3 regions of the Paenibacillus sp. KN14-4R genome follow, and region 2 is predicted to be linked to each of the others. Evidence: riboswitches for the same ligand, from Rfam matches in the RefSeq annotation. Region 2 holds a riboswitch; each other region holds the start of a gene.

Evidence for each region. A riboswitch is a leader RNA that binds a small molecule or an ion and turns the genes downstream of it on or off. The one in region 2 is predicted to bind cyclic di-AMP.
Region 1: linked by a shared signal. The riboswitch ahead of ACSBOP_RS11115 (hypothetical protein) and the one ahead of ACSBOP_RS19270 (G5 domain-containing protein) in region 2 are both predicted to bind cyclic di-AMP.
Region 3: linked by a shared signal. The riboswitch ahead of ACSBOP_RS16680 (hypothetical protein) and the one ahead of ACSBOP_RS19270 (G5 domain-containing protein) in region 2 are both predicted to bind cyclic di-AMP.

The regions. Positions count from the first base shown of each region.
Region 1 is NZ_CP197466.1:2,349,658-2,351,859, forward strand. Features, by position in the region: gene ACSBOP_RS11110 (substrate-binding domain-containing protein) at 1-487, shown strand, start outside; cyclic di-AMP (ydaO/yuaA leader) riboswitch at 801-969, shown strand; gene ACSBOP_RS11115 (hypothetical protein) at 1,105-1,515, shown strand; ZMP/ZTP riboswitch at 1,579-1,659, shown strand; gene ACSBOP_RS11120 (bifunctional 5,10-methylenetetrahydrofolate dehydrogenase/5,10-methenyltetrahydrofolate cyclohydrolase) at 1,716-2,202, shown strand, end outside.
Region 2 is NZ_CP197466.1:3,905,268-3,907,469, reverse strand. Features, by position in the region: gene ACSBOP_RS19275 (ABC transporter ATP-binding protein) at 1-71, opposite strand, end outside; cyclic di-AMP (ydaO/yuaA leader) riboswitch at 353-561, shown strand; gene ACSBOP_RS19270 (G5 domain-containing protein) at 842-1,966, shown strand; gene rnmV (ribonuclease M5) at 2,086-2,202, shown strand, end outside.
Region 3 is NZ_CP197466.1:3,409,366-3,411,567, reverse strand. Features, by position in the region: gene ACSBOP_RS16685 (hypothetical protein) at 52-615, opposite strand; cyclic di-AMP (ydaO/yuaA leader) riboswitch at 870-1,054, shown strand; gene ACSBOP_RS16680 (hypothetical protein) at 1,070-1,477, shown strand; cyclic di-AMP (ydaO/yuaA leader) riboswitch at 1,653-1,829, shown strand; cyclic di-AMP (ydaO/yuaA leader) riboswitch at 1,856-2,022, shown strand.

The sequences.
Region 1 (2,202 bases), 1.6 Mb from region 2:
ATCTTCCTACGTGGTTGTGAATTTACTTTCCCGAAATGCGGGACTGTACGTCAAGCAAGGAAATCCTTTTGGACTTCATACTTGGTCTGACTTAAGTCATCCCGGATTAAGATTAGTGAATCGGGAAAAAGGTTCTGGCGCCAGAGTTCTGCTGGATGAACAACTCCGCCTTCACGGAATCAAATCCGAGCAGCTTCTCGGCTATGACCATGAACAAACCAATCACCTCGGAGTCGCATCCAAGGTTGCATCTGGTGAAGCCGATGTTGGCGTAGGCATTGAGAAAACCGCCCAACTTGTGGGCCAAATTGATTTTATCCCTCTGATCCAAGAACGTTATGATCTCGTTATGCTTAAAAATCCAGATAATGAATCCTGGATCTACCCTCTTATTCAAATTCTACAGTCTGATGAGTTTAAACAAGAGCTTCAAGCAATCTCAGGTTATGATCTGACTCGGACAGGTGAAATCTTGCTTGAGACTTAAGAAAAGTGTAGTGATAGCATTCACTACACTTTTTTGCGTATAAATAAGCTTCTTATCGAACCCTATAAATCCTTGTATTTGTTAATAAATGCATATTTCTCTTCTATTATCTGCATCACTCTTCCTTTTTCTTGGGTTTTCTATGGAAATGAGGAAAAAAGTAGCTTTTCGAAGCATTCTTATAGAAAATAAAAAAGGCTTGCTCATGATTGCGCTACCATAAGGGAAAAACATCCATAAATGCGCGAATATCAACTCTTTACGGTTTTACATTATTTAAAGGTCGGCGTATGATTCCTATTAATAACTCGATATCATTCACATGTTGAATTCCCGCAAGGGAAACGGGGGAACCATCCGAACTCATTTATACCAAAAAGTGTGTTCATGGGGTGAATCATTTGCTTATTTAATCGGCAAGCGTAGGGCACTCTCAAGCCCGAATCCGACAGCTAACCTCGTAAACGTTATTGAGAGAGAACCTATACCGGCACCCCTGCAAGCATGAAACGTGCAGATCAAGTCCGAGAGTAGTGTCCTCTACTCGAAGGGCTTTTTTGGCATGAATACATACCGAGAGGAACACCTATCTAACGATTATAAGGAGTGTGCCAAGCATGGCATTAGTGATGGAGCATTTACCCAATTTGAATCATTCCCCTCTTGTGCAAAACAAAATCGATTCAATTGAGATTTTCAGACTTAAAAGCTGTGGTCTTATTAAGGTTTCATGTAATGGGTTCTGCGGTTGGGGAATGTTTGATGTGACTTGTCCACAACAGCAGCGTGATCTTGTTCAGTGGGCATCGGTTTATATGGTCTTGAAGAGACTATCTGTAACAGAGGCTCTTGAATTAATTCAAATTAAAAGTGAAGTTTGGGGTCTAGATCGAAGATACGCTATAGAAGTAGCCTTAACTAATCTCATGGATAAACTGTCACAGAGATCCTCTCTACAAAGAAGATCTGAAGGTGTGTTCCATCGCTCATTTTTATTGGAAATTTCAGACGCCTATTTTTCATTCTAAAGGTTGGAAAATTGAGTAATACTTGAGGCCATCATTGTAGATGTGCTATTATGAGAGAAATAAAAGACTATGTGTAACTGGCGTAACATGGGTTAAACCATGAGGGAGCACATAGATAATCAGCCGTACGCCTGGGCAGAGGTAAGGGATTAATCCCTTACCTCTTTATGTATTTTTACACATAAGAAAGGGCTGATCCCATGATGAAAGCAAAATTGATTCTTGACGGTAATACCGTAGCAACGAGTATAAAAGACAACTTAGTAGGTCGCATTAAGCGACTCTCTGAAAAAGGGATTGTTCCTTGCCTAGCAACCATTCTTGTCGGTGATGATCCATCTTCCGCAACTTATGTAAAGATGAAAGGCAATGCGTGCAAACGTCTCGGTATTGAGTCTATACGGGTTGAATTACCTTCCACTACCACTACAGATGAATTAATTGATGTCATTAACAAACTCAACAATGACCCAAAAGTTCACGGTATATTGCTGCAGCACCCCGTTCCCCATCAAATTGATGAAAGGGCTGCATTTGAAGCCATTCGTATTGAAAAGGATGTAGATGGTGTAACCACTCTCGGATTTGCTCAAAATGCTTTTGGTTTTGCCGACTTCCCTTCGTGTACACCGGCAGCCATTATTGCGATCCTAGACTATTACAATATACCAGTCGAAGGCAAGCATG
Region 2 (2,202 bases):
ACGTCCTTCAGGATCGGTTTGCCTGGTAAATAACCGCCATATAAATTTGTGATTTGAAGCATGTCCGTCATAAGTCCCACCTACCTATTCATTGGAAATAGTGCGCTAGAATTAGGGTCTCAGATCCAAATTTCCGCGTTAAAAAAGAGCCCTTTTCACACAAAATAGTAACATTAACCAATAAAAATGGCAAAAACAGGAGCATTCATAAGAAAAATAGGGTTATCGAGAACAAATAAGTAAGTTTTACCAATAAAAATGATAATTTTAGCCAAATTTGATCAAATAGTTCGCTTTACAGGTTCTTAAGTTCAAAGTAATATTCTTGTCATATAACTTAATTACGATCATTCATTTCTTATCGCTGAGTTTCCATTTTGGGAAACGGGGGAACCGCTGTAAAAACTGGGACCAAAGTAATTGTCTCGGTTGTAGCAGAAACAATTGGGGTGAATCCTTGGAAGTAAGTTTAACTTCGGTTAACACTTATGGGCCAAGGTAGGGCGACTCTCGCGCCCGAATCCGTCAGCTAACCTCGTAAGCGTATTTTTGAGAGGGAATCATTATCGTTGTCGTGTCTACACATGTGTGTACAGAGACCGCGGGAAGATTTCTCTTCTTCCTCTTGGTCTCTTTTTATTTCACAATTGGATTAGCAGGAGTTTGTCTTTTGTTTAATCATAACCGTGATGAAGGAGGTGGACGAGGAAGGTTCGAACATTTCACTTATGGAAATGGATCGAATTCACGGACAGTTAACCATAATTTAAATCTATCAAGTCGCGTCAATTCTAATCATGCGTAAAACTCGACGGCGAGGCTTTGAAGGAGGACCGAAGAAGTGGGAAATATCTCAGATTTAGAGACCCATGTAAAACGATCATCCAGCATGTCCTTCGTAATGCGATGGAAGCGTGAAAACTTGCGTTTGATCTCAATAATATCTATCACTTCAATCGCTATGACTTTCATGTTTTTGGTGTTGTTATACGGTACGGCTACCAAGAGCGTATCCGTAGTTGTGAACGGACAAGAAACCATTGTAAAAACAAAACAATGGGTCCTAAAACGCCTACTGGATGAACAAGCTATTCGGGTTGGAGAACACGATCGAATCTCATTAGCCCTTGATTCAACAATCAAACAAGGTCAAAAGATCATAATCGATTATGCTTCACCAATTCAGATAACAGCAGATGGAGATACCGCAACTGTGTACACTGCCGCTAAAACGGTGGGAGAAGTATTGAATGATTCACATATAAAGCTAGGGGAACTTGATCGAGCGATACCAGCGTTAGAGCAGCCAGTCGCTGCCGGTACTGATATTAAGATTATTCGAGTTCGTAAGGAAACAGAAAAGATTACAGAGACGATTCCGTTTGAGACTGTTAAACAAGATGAAGCCAAGCTTGCCAAAGGGAAAGAGCAAGTCGTTCAACAAGGTAAAGAAGGCACAAAAGTGAAGCAGATGGAAAAAGTGTATGAAAATGGTGTGCTTATCTCCAGTAATGTACTTGAGGAGTTAGTGCAGACGCCAAGCGTGGAAAAGGTTATTGCGGTCGGAACGAAGAAAGAAGTCAGCACGCTAAGTGCAAGTAGTACAGATGGATTAGCAAAAGGTAAGAACTTTGCAGCCAAGCAAATTTTAAATAATGTTTCTTTAACTGCCTATTCTGCAGGTGATGGTGGTAAGGCAAAAGGAACCCCGAACTATGGCATGACTGCCACAGGTACAAGAGCTGTTGAAGGAAGAACGATTGCCGTGGACCCTAATGTAGTTCCATTAGGATGGTGGGTGTACATCGAAGGAATTGGATACCGTCGAGCAGAAGATACGGGTAGTGCTGTGAAGGGTATGGTAATGGATGTATACTATGACAGTGCAGATTATGTGAACCGTTTCGGTCGTAAACGGGGATATACCGTATATGTAATAGGACCTAAAAAACCGGAGACCGAGTAAAATTACCGATTTTGGGAAATATATTGTATACTTTATAGATGGAGAATTGCAAAGAAGAGGGAGTCCCCTCTTCTTTTTGTGCGTATAAGTGTGTTTTGAAAGGAAGGGAGCGGGAGCTTATGATCCAAGAAATAATCGTTGTCGAAGGAAAAGATGATACAGTAGCTATCAAGCGCGCAGTTCAAGCGGAAACGATCGAAACAGGAGGATCAGCGATTAATCGAGCGATTCTGGAT
Region 3 (2,202 bases), 500 kb from region 2:
GCCTATCCCAAGTTGGGAAGGCGGCATTTGTTATATCTATGAACATTTTAGTTAAGCGCGGAGTGACTTTTTAGCACCAACTGATGTTTTAAGCTTACGACTTGTTGCAACATGATGAAGATCAGCCATACGAATAGTCATACGATTTACTTCATTAGTCGTATAAGGCATCGGTTTGGAGCGTTCGATGAGATTTGGTACAGAGATGCCAACAAAACCTTGTTTACTCTTATGCATATGAAGATCGGACGAGAGAACAGCTAGGTTCGTTGTAAAATCCTCAACTTGAACTTGAGGTAATGTTGGTATTTTATCTAATGAGAAGTATAAATAACGTTTATTCCAGTTCACATAACCAGGTTGAAAGGAAATGATCAACATATCGGAGTCGGAAGGATCACTGGCTTGAACCTTGTAAATGAGCAGTCTATTCTTACTTTTACTAGGTGAAATCCATTGCACACCGTTCATGTCTGGCATGAATAACACAATAATAATAGGAACTGCACTAGCTGCATAAATAAAATAAATCGATTGGAACACAAATGCTAATGCGCAAAGTATGATAAACGCAATGATCGACACATATAACCATATATAGTTCTTTTTCTGCAATGTTTTACACCACCTGTCAGGATAATATCTTAAACTCCAAAAAAACTCAACAGTTTTTATTTTAACATAAGAGATAGGTTCATAGCTATTGTAGATGTATGGAATGTGTAAATAATGTGGAAATTTGAAGAACTAGCGTGATGGAAAGAGCAATTTAGAGATGGAGTATGCAAAAGGTCATCTTTTTCTACTGATATGAAGCTATGCAAGAGTTGGGGAAACTTTACAAAAAAAATGAGCGAGCGTAGTATTCTGTCTGAAAGATGCTGAATCTCTCCAGAATGAGAGAACGGGGGAACCAATAAGATGATCATGCATAATTCGGTGTGAGAGCCGATTCTTGTATGGTTAAGGGGTGAATCCTTGTGTTATGCAAGGTAGGGCGACTCTCACCGTCCGAATCCGACAGCTAACCCCGTAAGCAAAAGTTAGAGACAGGGGATGGAAGAGAGAGATGGGTAATCAGAATGAATTGATATTGGTGGTTGGATATACGGAAGCTTCAGAACAGTTTATTGGTGCATTACAAAGGTTGAATAAGCCCTTTGCTGTGCTAACGAATAATAAATCGGAGTATAAAAGGCTGTTAAAATCGGGTGTGGAGCAGATTGTACTGATCAACACTTCTGAACTCAGCACGTGGATTGTTCCCGCACATGCGTATAGCCAAATTTATTTATTTGAACAAAGTTTACCGTTATGCTGCAGATTTATTCAAATATGCCGTTCCTGGACGAGTGAGCCGATCTATGTCATTACAAAAGAGGTTCAACCCCGTCTTATTTATAAAGGATTGGGTGCTAATTATGTGATTCATACCCATAGTAATGATGTGACTTTCTTGCTTGAAAATGCAAATTGATATCAAATAAGTAAAAAACGATGAAAATCATAGCTTGAAGGAGATATTGGAAGATTGAAATGAAAGTAAGCGTTATTCTAGCAAAGTAAGATCATTTTCTTGCAATTACCACGCTTTACAAAAAACTGTGTGAGGCGTATGATTCGTCTCATGATTTAGAAATTAAACAGTTTTCAGTTCTGAATCGCTTAATTTCCATGAGGAAAACGGGGGAACCAAACAAGTGGTAAATGTCCGATGTGAGAGTCGGATATGTACTGCAAATGGGGTGAATCCTTGCGTTATGCAAGGTAGGGCGACTCTCACCGCCCGAATCCGGCAGCTAACCTCGTAAGCGTTGACTGGGAGAGGATGATGAATTTATTAGTTGATATATAAATGTCTTTATCGCTGAGTTCCTGCTCATGAGCAGGAAGCGGGGGAACCAACGAGACCTGAAACACAAATCAGTCTCATGGGGTGAATCCTTGTGTTATGCAAGGTAGGGCGACTCTCAAGCGCCCGAATCCGACAGCTAACCTCGTAAGCGTACGGAGAGAGGCAACGATTGTCGCGCTAGACATGGTGTTATTCACTGTGCCAAGAAGCCCGCGAGAAGAGTTCCTCTTCGCGCGAAGGCTTCTTTTTTGTTGCCTATTTTTAAAGAAAATGGTTAGATTGCGAGATTTTGGAGGAGTGATTTCGGGTGATGATCATCTATATGATTCTGGCATTAGCAGGTATGT